3 regions of the Rhizobium sp. ZW T2_16 genome follow, and region 1 is predicted to be linked to each of the others. Evidence: riboswitches for the same ligand, from Rfam matches in the RefSeq annotation. Region 1 holds a riboswitch; each other region holds the start of a gene.

Region 1 (4,643 bases):
CGGCAACCAGCACATTGGCTACCGGATCGACGTCGCGGATGCGGTTCATACGGGCAAGAGAGACGATAACGTCATTGCCGCCGGCGCGTGGTGTCTGTCCGCCGACAAGACCGGTATTGCCGGTCTGCGGCACGATGGCGGTGCCGGTTTCGCTGGCGAGTTTCAGGATCGCCGAGACCTCCTGCGTCGAGGCAGGCTTCAGAAGCAGCGGCGAGGAACCCTTGTAGAGACCACGATCCTCCACCAGATGCGGGGCGAGGCCTGCCGCATCGCGGATCACATTGGCATCTCCGACAATCGCGGCAAAACGGTCGATCAGTCCCGAAGCCATCTCTGAACCGGCCTTTGCGCTCTCGCCTGCTGCATTGTCCATTTTCATTCCTCTCCGTCGCGTGGTGCGGCTGCCCGTCCCAGCCTGTCATTGATCGCTTCGCCCAGTCCCTCGTTCGGGATCGGCGCAACAGCGATGCTTGAGGCACCGCTGGCATCCGCGCGCTTCAAGTATTCGAACAGGTTGGCCGCTGCCTGCGCAAGGTCGGCGGATGGGCTAAGGTCGAGATCGATCGCAGCCTTTTCCGCACCGGCAACCGGCTGGCCACCGAAACGGATCAGCGCTTCGCCCGGTTCGATCGCCGTCGCGTCGAGACGCACGTTAGCGCCCGGCGCATAATGCGAGGCGAGCATGCCCGGCGCCTCGATGATCGCGGCAGGGCCTGAGCGGCGCTCAAGGTCACGCCCGGCAACATCGGCGATATGCATGGCCGCAAGACCACCGGGCCTGAGAAGCAGGATCGCGCCGGTTTCGGGATCGACGCGGATGATCGTCGACTCGACGCCGACTGGCGAAGAGCCGCCGTCGATGATCAGTTGAAGCTTGTCGCCGAGGTCGTCCATCACATGGCGTGCCGAGGTCGGGCTGATCTTGCCGGACGTGTTGGCGCTTGGTGCCGCAAGCGGCCGGCCGAAATCGCGGATCAGGTCGTTGGCAAAACCTTCCGGGCAGCGAAGCCCGACCGTTTCCAGCCCCGCGGTTGCCAGCGGATGGATGGTGCTGTCTTTCCTGAGCGGCAGGACAATGGTCAGCGGACCGGGCCAGAAGGTTTCGGCCAACTTTCTCGACGCCGGATCGAACACCGCGTACCGCTCGGCCATCTCGATATCGCAGACATGGCAGATGAGCGGATTGAACTGCGGACGCCCCTTGGTCTCGTAGATGTGCGAGATCGCATCGGCGCGCGTCGCATCCGCGGCAAGGCCGTAGACCGTTTCGGTCGGAATGGCGACGGGAAAACCGTCATTGAGCACGCGGCTTGCCTCGCTGATGGCGCGCTGGGGCTCATGGGTGATGTTTATGATTTCGGCTGTCATGCCGCTGTCAATACAGCGGAGTGCCCGTGCTTTAAAGCCTTTTGATGATTTCGCGCACTGCGGCACTGGGCGCGCCGAGCATCAGAACGTTGCGCATCGCCTCGCGCGGGCTGTTGGTCTGGAACAGAAGCCCGTTCTTGCGCCATGTCCGGTCGATCCGCGCCTGTTCGCCTGCTTCGCCTTCCACCGCGACGGCGAAATACATGCGGGAATTCCGTGGATTGATTCGGGCGAAAAACACCTCGTCGCCGCCGATCTCGGAAGAGAAGTTGGCGATGTAGAATGACCAGCTGACCATCGCATCCTGCGAAAAGAAGGTACGTGCTGCGGTCACATGGCAATAGCCCAGATGCGGGCTACCCTCCAACGTGCGGTGAAAGATGATCTTCGGCAGGTGGATAGACCGGTGAAAGCTGTTCAGCCGCTTATGCGTGGTTTCGCCGGCCGTTTCGAGCTTCTTGCCTGTCTTTTCAGCCACTTCGTCATGGGTGAGATAGCGACGTTCGTCGGGAACCCAGACAGGGCGGGAGCGTGGAATTCTGCCGGTTCGCAGGAATTCCGTATGGGCATTGCCGCTGCTTGGCGGCATCATCAAGGGCCTGGGCCTGTTGACTTCGTAATAACGGAGCTGTCCTGGCATGGTGGCGGCTCTTCCCAATGAATTTTCAAGAACACTATTAGCAAGACCTTAACAGTCGGTTTCTCCCGCAATCGGATGCTATTGCGCGATCGTCGCCAATGCAGTGGCCGATGTCGCAATGTCGTCTATGCGACAGGCCGGCGTCCCGCTTAAATATGACAAAGCTCAAGGTGCCGCCTCGCTAGGGGAGGCGGAGAATTGGGAAGCCGGCGGGTCGCAGAGATCTATCCGGCGCTGCCCCCGCAACGGTGGTGGAGTTGAAGGCATGGTAGGGGGCGACCCCGGCCACTGGGACAGAGCCGAACGGCCGACCGGGAAGGTGCCATGCAGTCCTTTTGGGACAACTCCTCAGCCCGGAAACCAGCCTGAGCTTGATGACACCGGTCGCGGAGGGCGCACGGGACGGGAATTGGCTGCATTGATTGTTGCCGGCTTGTCCATGCCCTGAAGCTTGCTTGTATTGCGAGGAAGCATATGGACATTCACAATCAGGTTCTGCGGCAGCTGAAGAACCGCCGCGAAGGTTTCAGCCTGGAACAGCCCTTTTATATCGATCCCGATTATTACAAGCTCGATCTCGAGATGATCTGGTATCGCGACTGGCTGTTTGCCGGCCACGATTGCCAGATCAACAAGGCGGGCATGTATTTTACCCTGCAGGTTGGCGACTATCCGGTTCTCGTCATCCGCACGCGCGAGGGCGATATCCGCGCCTATCACAATACCTGCCGCCATCGCGGCCACCGCGTCTGCACCAAGGAAACGGGTTCTGCGACCCGCCTCGTCTGTCCCTATCACCAGTGGACCTACCAGCATGACGGCTCGCTGATGTCGGCCCGTCATATGGGCGAGAATTTCGACAAGAAGCAGTTTGGATTGAAACCCGTCCACTGCCAGGTGGTTGCTGGCTACATCTTTATCTGCCTCGCAAAGGAAGCCCCGGATTTTGCTCCGGTTCGCGCAACGGTCGAGCCTTACATGGCGCCGCATCGCCTGCCCGAAACGAAGGTTGCTGCCCAGAACACGATCATCGAAAAGGGCAACTGGAAGCTCGTCTGGGAAAACAATCGCGAGTGTTATCACTGCGCCGGTAACCATCCGGAACTCTGCCGCACCTACCCGGAAGCGCCGACTGCGACCGGTGTGCAGGGCGCCGGCGACGATCCGTTCATTTCCGAACACTGGAGCCGCTGTGAAGCGGCCGGCCTGCCGAGCACGTTCAACATGTCGCCGGACGGCCAGTTCCGCGTGGCGCGCATGCCGCTGATCGAGGATGCCGAAAGCTACACGATGAACGGCCGTCCCGCAGTTCAACGGTCGCTCTCCGACGACGTGACGATTTCCCATATCGGCACGATGCTTCTGTTCCATTACCCGACCACCTGGAACCATATGCTGGTCGACCACGCGATCTCTTTCCGAGTCATCCCCATCGGGCCGGAAGAGACGGCGGTCACCACCACATGGCTGGTCCACAAGGATGCGGTGGAAGGCGTCGATTACGATGTCGAGCAGCTGACCCATGTCTGGAACATGACCAACGACCAGGACAGGCAGATCGTCGAGGAAAACGCCTTCGGCATCCGCTCTCCCGCCTATGAACCCGGCCCTTATTCCGAGGCGCATGAAGGTGGTGTGATGCAGTTCGTTGAGTGGTATTCGAACTTCATGATCGATCGCCTGCAGGGCAAGGACAGCACGCTTTACGCGGTGGCGTGATACTGAGCGCTCCTCCGCAATGTGCCGTCAGTTTGCGGAGGAGCCTGTTTTTACGCTGAGTGGGACGTACGATCACTCCCGATTAAGGCGTCGAAGGCTTGGTGTCTTTGGGTCGCAAGCCAGGCCCGAAAGGAAATGATCTCGGGATTGATCTCGCGCATCGCAGCAAGGTCCACGTGATCCGCCAGCGGGCCGTTATCCAGGATCGCCGCAAGCTGACCAAGATCGCTATTGGCGGCAAGGACTTCATCGGCAAAGCGGGAATAGATGACCGGACGACCGGCGGCTTCGCTGAAGATTTCCCCCAGCTGGCGCCCTGTAACCGTATCGCTCGCGATCTTAATCGTCCGTCCGCTGAACCGTATGCCATCGGCAAAGATCGCGGCGACGAATTTCCCGATGTCTTCCACGGCAATCAGTTGCATCGACTGGTCCGGCCTGAGGAAGAATGTGTACCGGCCTTCTGAAAGGCCGAATGCCGGGTTGATCAGCATATCCATGAATATCATCGGTCTGATTATGGTTGCGGTGACCGGCAGCCAACGGATATGCGCCTCGATCCGCGGCTTGGCGTCGAAACGGGCGATCCCGGTCGGTGTGTCGCCGGAACTGGCGCCCGAGGAATAGACGAGATGTGCGACGCCGCTTTCGGCCGCAAGATCGGCGATCCCGCACCCTATCCGTACCTCTTCGGTCTCTGACAGGTTGGCCGGTAAGACGCTGAACACGCCATGGGCACTGTCCATCCCGGCGCGAAATGTATCGAGATCGGCAAATGATCCTTCAACCAGTTCGGCACCCGCCTGACGAAGGGCGACGGATTTGGGGGCCGCAATGTCTCGCACAATCGCGCGAACGGGCCATCTTGCCTTCAAAAGCGCTTCGGCGACCGCTCCACCCTGCCGGCCGGTGGCGC
Region 2 (4,643 bases), 460 kb from region 1:
GAGGTTGCCGGCGACATCATCCGCATGGGCAAGACTGCCAACCCGATCACGCTGAAGACCTTTCTTCCGGCCGATGACAAGGTGGGTGACCTGACTGTTGCGCAGTATCTCGCACGTCTTGCCGCCGATGCCGTCTCTATCATCAATGCGGAAGACTACGGTCGGGCGATCTACGACCTGGCGCTTCGCCGGGCGCTGATCACCATTGGCGAAGATGTCGTCAACATCGCCTATGATGCGCCGCTCGACATGCCGCCGCAAAGCCAGATCGAGGATACCGAACGCCGCCTTTTCGAACTGGCGGAAACCGGCCGTTACGACGGCGGCTTCCAGTCGTTCAACGATGCTGTTGCGATCGCCATCGACATGGCGGGCCAGGCTTTCGAGCGTGACGGCCAGCTCTCTGGTATCTCAACCGGCATCATGTCGCTCGACGGCAAGATGGGCGGCTTGCAGCGCTCCGACTTGATCGTGCTCGCAGGACGCCCCGGTATGGGCAAGACCTCGCTTGCCACCAATATCGCCTACAACATCGCCGCGGCTTACGAGCAGGAAATCGCCCCCGATGGCTCGTTCAAGGCCAAGAATGGCGGCGTCGTCGGCTTTTACTCGCTCGAAATGTCGTCCGAACAGCTGGCCACCCGTATCATCTCCGAGCAGACGGAAGTTTCGTCGTCAAAGATCCGTCGCGGTGACATTACCGAGGCCGATTTCGAAAAGCTGGTCGCCTGTAGCCAAATGATGCAGAAGGTGCCGCTGTTTATCGACCAGACCGGTGGTATCTCGATCGCCCAGCTATCGGCGCGCGCCCGCCGCCTGAAGCGCCAGCGCGGCCTCGATTGCCTGGTGGTCGACTATATCCAGCTGATGACCGGTTCGGGCAAGTCGGGTGAAAACCGCGTGCAGGAAATCACCCAGATCACCACGGGTCTGAAGGCGCTCGGCAAGGAACTCAACGTGCCGATCATCGCGCTGTCACAGCTATCGCGCGGTGTCGAAAGCCGTGAAGACAAACGCCCGCAGCTTTCCGACCTTCGCGAATCAGGCTCGATCGAGCAGGATGCCGACGTCGTGCTCTTCGTGTTCCGTGAGGAATATTATGTAAAGAACATGGAGCCCCGCGACTTGGCCGATCCGAAATACCCGGAATGGGAAGCACATATGGAGCGCGTCAAGGGTACGGCCGACGTCATCATCGCCAAGCAGCGTCACGGACCGACTGGCACGGTCAAGCTCGCCTTCCAGTCCGAATTCACGCGCTTTGCGGACCTCGCCGAGCCGAGCTTCACGCAATACGAAGAACCGTGATCGAACAGCCTCGCCGGCAGTACACCGGCGAGGCTGAGAGTCGCGGGCTAACTCAGGCCGCGTTGTAAAGCCGTCGCGTAACGAAGCCTGAACCGTTCAGAGCATTCAGGGTCTTGGCGATGGCAAGTACGGCCAGGTCCGCCAGCGGCTCGATCAGCACGATCGACATATAGGCAATACCGAACGTGCCGATCGCCACAAGATTTTCGCTTGCGAAACCGGCACCATAAAAGGCCCAGAAAGCCACCCAGGCGACGACACCGGCCTGATAGGCGGTCGATAGCTGGAGCGCCTGCCTATAGGTGAGATCGACATAGGCCGTGCCTGGCGAAATGATACGATCCGCCAGCGCTTTCACCGCAAACAACGGCACCAGCAGCGTCGTGACGTTCATTCCAAACTGCGGCAGGTCGGCCGGCGCAAAGAACAGTCCCTGTATCGCCAGACCAAGCGCCAGCCCGATTGCCGCCGGTGCTGCGCCGAACAGCAGGAACAATGTCGATCCGAGAATGAAATGCACCTCGGACACGCCGACCGCATAATGCGGCAGAAGTTCGAAGAAGGAAAAGACTGCTACAGCGGTGATGGCCGTACGCGCGGCCAATGATGCGAGACCCTGTTGCCGGATCGTGTCTCGCGCCAACTTCAACGTGAAAAGTCCCGCCCCTGCTGCAGTGGCGTAGCTCAGAATGATTTTGGCCCCGTCTACGAGGCCCGGTTCGATATGCATATGTGCTCCTGTCCGTCACACCCGACGGTCGTTGATTGATAAGATACACACGGTCGGTCTCCTGACTCGCGGGTCGATGCCTTGTCGAACCTTCCCATGGCGCGAGGCCACAGTGGTGTTTCGCAAAGCTCGCCGCTCACAGTCGCGGGGGCGGTCGGGTTCAACAGATGCTGCCCTTGTTCCCATGCGGTCAACGGATGTCGGCCGCACCATGTGCGGGAATGGGGTAGCAATTTCCCGCAGAGGCAGCAAACAACCGCAGCCGAAATCGCACCAATCTACCGCTGTCATAGGGTCGCATGCAGCAAGAATGGGTCATCGGCGTTGCTACGCGCACTCCTGGGCCTTCAGCCATTTGCGAATGCGCGCTCTTGCATTGGCATAGGGCGACGCGGTGTTGAACTGGATCATGCGCCCCTTGGTCCACTTGCCGTACCAGCCTTTGCCGTAAAGCTCGTCATCTGACCGGTTGCTGATTGTCGAGACCAGTTGCTCTTTCACCGTCCTCAGTCGTTCCAACCGCTCGGGCCAGTCCAGTGCGTCATGGTCTGCATAGAATTTTTGGGCAAGCGGCCCCAGTTCGTTCCACTTGAACCCCATCTCCGGAAAATCGACCGCTTCACCCCGGTCATCCCGATCGAGCCATTTCAGCACCAGTTCGTTCCAGCCGATGAGGTATGCGACGAGATCCGCCGGGCTCATCATCGAGCCTGCCATGTGGCCCTGCATGGATGCCTCTCTCGCCCGGACCTTCGGAACGCTGGCAAGATCGTCCCAAAGCCTGTTGAAGGTCGTGGAGATCGCCGCAAGAAGTTCCTGCCTGGAACCGGGTACAGCCATGGAGCGCCTTCAGATGCTGTTCGAATACAGCATCTAAGCTACGCTTCTGTCCACAGGATATGAAGCCGTCCGGCTGTCGCAGCCGGACACCGACCCTAGGATTGCTGCACTATTATTGTGGTGTCAAAAGCCTGTACGGAGAACCTTATTCTTCACCCGCGGCCTTTTTCCAGCCGGCAAAAAGGTTAGGATCGGCCACTCCGCCTTTCAAAAGCATATTCAATTGAGACCGCCATGACAGAACAGACCGATTTTGACAGCGACGAAACCTATCCGGATGATTTCGATATCGCGCCCGTGAGATTGACGGTCGATCTCGGCGCACTTGTCGACAACTGGAAGGAAATGGCGCGCCGCTGTGGAAAGGCTTCAACCGCCGCAGTCGTCAAGGCGGATGCCTATGGTCTCGGGCTTGAGGATTGCGGTACCGCGCTCTATGAAGCCGGCGCACGGGATTTCTTCGTTGCCGCGGTGCAGGAAGGCGTAACCTTGCGCACCTACGCGCCGGATGCCCGCATCTACGTGCTTTCCGGCATATGGCCGGGCCAGGAACGGATGTTTTACGAAAACGATCTGGTCCCGGTGATCATCTCCGAGGAACAGCTGGCCTTCTGGATGTCGGTCACCGCCGAACATGGCGACCATCCTTGTGCGCTACATATCGATACCGGCTTCAACCGGCTCGGCCTTCCCGCGGAAGAAGCGATCGCCTTTGCCGAGGATGTCTCGCGGCCGGCAAGTTTCTCACCCGTTCTCGTCATGTCGCATCTTCACAGCGGCGATTCGCCGGCCTCTCCGCTCAACCGATCACAGCTTGAGTCTTTCCAACGGGTTGCTGCGGCTTTCGAAGGCGTTCCGACAAGTCTGTCTGCTTCCGCAGGCATCTTTCTCGGCCCGGAATATCACTTCGACCTCACCCGTCCCGGCATTGCCGCCTATGGCGGCGAGGCGGTCAACGGCATGAAGGCGCTTAAACCCGTGGCCAAGGCGGAGGCACGCATCATCCAGATCCGTGATGCGCCGTCCGGTTCGACCGTCAGCTACGGCGCCACCCATCAGCTGTCGCGCAACAGCAGGCTTGCCGTTGTGTCGGCCGGTTATGCCGACGGCTACCTGCGTTCGCTGTCAGGTTCCGGCGTACCGCTTCGGGCTGGAGGCGCACCCGGCGCTTTTGGCTTCATCGCCAACAGGCGCGTGCCCGTGATCGGCCGGGTCACGATGGATCTGACGATCTTCGACGTGACCGACGTACCCGAAAACGAAATCCGCACCGGTGACTATATCGAACTGTTCGGCCCGAACATCGCACTCGACGACACCGCACGCGCCGGCGGCACGATCGGTTACGAACTTCTGACCGCGCTCGGGCTGCGTTATGAACGGCGCTACATTTATCCGGACGATTGATATCACCGCCGTCTTGTCATCACCCGCCAGTTTCGCTTAAAAGGCCATTGGTTCCGCTTTTGTTCTTGCGGGTATCCGAGATATTCAAGGCGGCGATCAAATCTATGGCAAAAACCAAAACCCAATTCGTGTGCCAGAACTGCGGCACGGTGCATAGCCGCTGGGCCGGCAAGTGCGACGGCTGCGGCGAGTGGAACACGATCGTCGAGGAAGACCCGATGGGCGGCATCGGCGGCGGTCCCGGCAAGGCCCCGAAGAAGGGCCGTGCCGTTGCGTTGACCACGCTGTCGGGCGAAACCGAACAGGCACCGCGTATTTTCACCGGCATCTCCGAACTCGACCGCGCCACCGGTGGCGG
Region 3 (4,643 bases), on a different contig from region 1:
GGTCGATGCCTTTTTCGCCGATCACGACGAGGCGGCTCTGGCGGTTTTCGCCAGGTGCCCAGGCGCGGTCGAAATAGTGGTTCACGCGCGATCCTACCGCCTGAACCTGCAGGCGCATCGGCTTGTTCGCGACGTCGACAAAGCCCTTTATGCGCAGCACGTTTTCCGCTTCCGCGGTCGCCGAAATACGGGCAGCCAGCGCTTCGGGGTCGGTTACCGAGGCCAGATCGATAACGAAACTGTCGAAATCGTCGTGGTCGTGGTCGAGTTCGTCGTCATGATGGGTCTTGCGGTTCTCGATATCGTCCTCGACGGCAAGGCCAAGGCCGATCAGAACGCTGGGATCAACCGCACCATTTGCAGCCGGTACGATTCTCACGGCACGCGGCAGATGCGCCTGAACTCGGCCTTTGGCGGCTGCAAGCGAAGCCTGATCGAGAAGGTCGGTCTTGGTCAGCACGATCATGTCGGCACAGGCGACCTGGTCCTCGAACACTTCTTCGACCGGATCGTCATGATCGATCGAGCTATCGGTCTGGCGCTGGGCTTCGAGCGCATCGTGGTCATCGGCAACACGGCCTTCGGCCAGTGCTACACCATCAACGACCGCAATCACGGCATCTACTGTCACACGCGCCTTCACGGCCGGCCACTGAAACGCCTGTACGAGCGGCTTCGGCAGGGCAAGACCGGAAGTCTCGATCAGGATATGGTCAACGCGCGGCTCGCGGGCGAGAATCTGGTCGATCGCCGGCACGAAATCGTCTGCCACCGTGCAGCAGATGCAGCCATTGGCCAGTTCGATGATGTTGTCGTCCGGGCAGCTCTCGATGCCGCAGCCTTTCAGCACCTCGCCATCGATGCCGACATCGCCGAATTCGTTGACGATGATCGCCAGCCGCTTGCCGTCCAGCTTTTCGATCAGGTTGCGGATCAGCGTGGTCTTGCCGGCGCCGAGAAAGCCGGTAACGACGGTGCAGGGAACCTTATCGAACTTAGGGGCGAAGTTTTCGCTCATGAAGGCATGTCCTCGTGGTGATGAAAGGGTGGGATACGGGCCGTCATGCCTTTTCCACGAAGGCACATCGGGCGGCCGCGAAGGGGCAGGAAACCGCGCTCGTCTTCGGCCAGCATCATCGCGCCGGTGACGATGTCGTCGGCATCTTCGGTGGAGAGGTGGCCAAAGACATAGGACCAGCCGGAACGGTGGTTGAAGGCCGCACTCGGGCTCTTATCGCAATTGGCAAGGCAGGTGACCGGCTTGACGGTAAGCGGCTTGCCCTTAGCTGCCAGTTTCAGCGCTTCGATCAGGTCGATACCGGGGCGGGCCTCGCTGTCCGTCGCCTCGCGGCAATTGGTGCAGACGAAGATCGTCACGTCGACGTTGCCGGCATTGCCGCCGACGGTCGTTCCGGTTTCGTCTTTTCGCGCATCATCTGTCATCAGGCCGCACTACCGCCGGGTTACTCAAGTCGGGGTGCGGAACAGGAAAGCCAAGCCATCCTGCAGCGATGATTGAAGCCTTTGCCGGAGCACCCCGCCCGGAAAAGCACGATTTTCAAACGGCAGGTCTCCTGGCTCGCGGGTCGTCACCATCCGCCTGCCTTCCCAGAAGGGTCCATGGCCGGACCTCTCCAGTGGCGTCTCTGGCGTGATGGCTCGCCGCACACAGTTGCGGGGGCAGCCGCGGCATTGGACCGTTTTATCGGTCCGCACCGCATTCTCTCTTAGCCCCTGCCGTTGCCGGCAAGGGACCGTCGTGGCGCTCAAGTAAGCGTTCCGCGGTCAAACTGTCAATGTCGCAAAGGCGATTGCCGATAGAACCGAATTGACTATAGTGGATCTGTCTTTGGTGCCCGGAAGGGTTACTCAAGGGAATGCGGTGCGACGATCTTTCGTCAAACCCGCGGCTGCCCCCGCAACTGTAAGCGGAAAGCCTTTGCCCAAAACGGCCATCCGGTCGTCAAGCCACTGGAGCAATCCCTTTACGGATTGAACTGGGAAGGCGGGTGAAGGCGCCCGATCCGCGAGCCAGGAGACCTGCCAGAGACATTCGGCAATGGTAACAGCCCTCGGGTGGAGGGCAGAAAGACGAAGTCCATGGTTACGAATTCTGCTGCAGCCGCAGCCAGCGTTTCCGCATCAAAAATCATTCCTCTTAGCATGTCGGCCCTTCTTGGCCTGTTCATGGTCGGTTTCGTCGGCTTCTCGCATCTGGAAGTCGTACATAACGCCGCTCACGATACGCGCCATTCGCTGGCCTTCCCCTGCCACTAAGAGGAATTTCAAAATGTCGTTGTTTCGTAACATCGTCCTCGCGGCGGTGGTCGCCGGGTTATTGTCCGGCCTGCTGATGACCGTGATGCAGAGTTTTTCCACCGTGCCGCTGATCCTGCAGGCGGAAACTTTTGAAAATGCCGGCGGCGAAGAGGCCGGACACAGCCATTCGCATGACGCAGCGCCTGCCATCGGTGCGGCCCAACCAGCTGCCGCAGATCACCATCATGACGAAGAAGCCTGGGCGCCTGCCGATGGTTTCGAGCGTTTCATCTATACCGCTTCGGCCGATGTGCTCGCCGCCATCGGTTTTGCGCTCGTCGCGATCGCACTTGCCGAAGCGCTCGGCGGCTTTGGCGGCTGGCGAGGTGGTTTGATGTTCGGCATTGCCGGCTTCCTCACCGTCAGCCTTGCGCCGGGTCTCGGCCTGCCACCGGAACTTCCGGGCATGCCTGCCGCCGAACTCGGTCCGCGTCAGCTCTGGTGGGTCTCGACCGCTATCTGCACCGCTGCCGGCCTCGGTCTTCTTGCCTATACCCGTTCCGCCTTGCTGTCGGCTCTGGCGATCGTACTTCTGGTTGCTCCGCATCTGGCAGGTGCGCCGCTCCCGCCAAGCCATGAAACTGCTGTGCCGATCGAACTGCACGCCCGTTTCGTCAATGCCGTTTATGCCACCAATCTGATTTTCTGGGCGGTTCTCGGTGTTGCCGCTGCTGTGCTAAGGCAGACGTTTCGTAGCGGAGAACATGTGTCTCTCAAAACCGAAAGGGAGCTTGCAGCGCGTTGAAAAATATCGATGAAACCGCCGAGGAGCGTCATCGCGCCAAGATGGCGAACCGCAAGGCGGTTCAGGATGCCGAAGTCGCCGAGAAGACCCTGGAAAAGGGTCTTCTCATCGTCCATACCGGTCCCGGCAAGGGCAAGTCGACGGCGGCCTTCGGGCTTGCGCTACGCATGCTCGGCAACAACCGTCGTGTCGGTATCGTGCAGTTCATCAAGGGCGCATGGTCGACCGGCGAACAGCCGGCGCTTGCCGTGTTCGGCGATCGCGTCGTCTGGCATACGATGGGCGAGGGGTTCACCTGGGAAACCCAGGACCTCAAACGCGATATCGCGGCCGCGAACAAGGCCTGGGAGAAGGCACTCGAGCTGATGGCGGACGAGACGATCGGGCTGGTCATCCTCGATGAACTCAATATCGCACTTCGCTACGACTATCTTGATCTGGAAAAGGTCGTCGCCGCCTTCCAGGCCAGACGCCCTGACCTGCATGTTGTCGTCACCGGCCGCAACGCGAAACCGGCCTTGATAGAGGCGGCCGATCTGGTGACAGAGATGTCTCTGGTCAAGCATCACTTCAAGGCGGGTGTCAAAGCCCAGGCCGGCATCGAGTTCTAGATCATGGTCGCTCGCTCGCTGATGTTCCAGGGAACGGGCTCCGACGTGGGCAAATCGCTGGTCGTGGCCGGCCTTGCCCGCGCCTTTACGCTGCGTGGCCTGAGCGTCGCGCCGTTCAAGCCGCAGAACATGTCGAACAATGCGGCCGTCACCGCCGATGGCGGCGAGATCGGCCGGGCGCAGGCGCTGCAGGCGCGCGCGGCCGGCATGCCGCTCAGCGTGCATATGAACCCGGTGCTTCTGAAACCGCAGAGCGAGATCGGCTCCCAGGTCGTGGTGCAGGGGTGCGTCGAAGGCAATGCCAAGGCATCCGAATATCAGCATCTGAAGCCCCGACTGCTTTCGCGCGTGCTCGAAAGCTTCGAGATCCTGCGCGCCAAGGCTGATCTGGTTCTGGTCGAGGGTGCGGGCAGCGCTTCGGAAATCAACCTGCGCCAGAACGATATCGCCAATATGGGTTTTGCCCGCGCGGCCGATGTGCCGGTCGTGCTGATCGGCGATATCGATCGCGGCGGCGTCATCGCCAGTATTGCCGGCACCAAGCTGGTCATCGATGCCGATGATGCGGCGATGATCCGCGGTTTCATCGTCAACCGGTTTCGCGGTGATCCGGCGCTGTTTGCCGAAGGCATGAATCTGATTACCCGGTTCACCGGCTGGCAGTCGATCGGGCTTCTGCCGCATTTTGCCGATGCGGCGCTTTTGCCGGCAGAAGATGCGCTGGGTCTTTCCCAGTCCTTTGCCCGCAAGCCGGGCGCGAAAATCCGCATCGCGGTGCCGATCCTGCCGCATATTTCCAATTTCGACGATCTCGATCCGCTGGAAGCCGAGCCGGATGTGGAACTGATCCGCGTCCGTCGCGGCGAAGCCATTCCCGGTGATTGCGATCTCGTGCTGCTGGTCGGCTCCAAGGCTACGATTTCGGATCTTGCGGCGTTGCGCCAAGCCGGATTCGATGTGGATATCGC

Evidence for each region. A riboswitch is a leader RNA that binds a small molecule or an ion and turns the genes downstream of it on or off. The one in region 1 is predicted to bind cobalamin.
Region 2: linked by a shared signal. The riboswitch ahead of ACI3K0_RS08590 (energy-coupling factor ABC transporter permease) and the one ahead of ACI3K0_RS06245 (aromatic ring-hydroxylating dioxygenase subunit alpha) in region 1 are both predicted to bind cobalamin.
Region 3: linked by a shared signal. The riboswitch ahead of ACI3K0_RS19740 (CbtB-domain containing protein) and the one ahead of ACI3K0_RS06245 (aromatic ring-hydroxylating dioxygenase subunit alpha) in region 1 are both predicted to bind cobalamin.

The regions. Positions count from the first base shown of each region.
Region 1 is NZ_JBJDRG010000002.1:151,632-156,274, forward strand. Features, by position in the region: gene ACI3K0_RS06230 (FAD-binding oxidoreductase) at 1-373, opposite strand, end outside; gene ACI3K0_RS06235 (L-threonylcarbamoyladenylate synthase) at 376-1,368, opposite strand; gene ACI3K0_RS06240 (DUF6656 family protein) at 1,400-1,960, opposite strand; cobalamin riboswitch at 2,160-2,392, shown strand; gene ACI3K0_RS06245 (aromatic ring-hydroxylating dioxygenase subunit alpha) at 2,483-3,727, shown strand; gene ACI3K0_RS06250 (NmrA/HSCARG family protein) at 3,778-4,643, opposite strand, start outside.
Region 2 is NZ_JBJDRG010000002.1:611,883-616,525, reverse strand. Features, by position in the region: gene ACI3K0_RS08595 (replicative DNA helicase) at 1-1,308, shown strand, start outside; gene ACI3K0_RS08590 (energy-coupling factor ABC transporter permease) at 1,361-2,038, opposite strand; cobalamin riboswitch at 2,072-2,267, opposite strand; gene ACI3K0_RS08585 (ClbS/DfsB family four-helix bundle protein) at 2,366-2,878, opposite strand; gene alr (alanine racemase) at 3,113-4,285, shown strand; gene radA (DNA repair protein RadA) at 4,390-4,643, shown strand, end outside.
Region 3 is NZ_JBJDRG010000008.1:162,822-167,464, forward strand. Features, by position in the region: gene cobW (cobalamin biosynthesis protein CobW) at 1-1,018, opposite strand, end outside; gene ACI3K0_RS19735 (DUF1636 domain-containing protein) at 1,015-1,443, opposite strand; cobalamin riboswitch at 1,547-1,774, opposite strand; cobalamin riboswitch at 1,834-2,063, shown strand; gene ACI3K0_RS19740 (CbtB-domain containing protein) at 2,101-2,277, shown strand; gene ACI3K0_RS19745 (CbtA family protein) at 2,291-3,064, shown strand; gene cobO (cob(I)yrinic acid a,c-diamide adenosyltransferase) at 3,061-3,675, shown strand; gene ACI3K0_RS19755 (cobyric acid synthase) at 3,679-4,643, shown strand, end outside.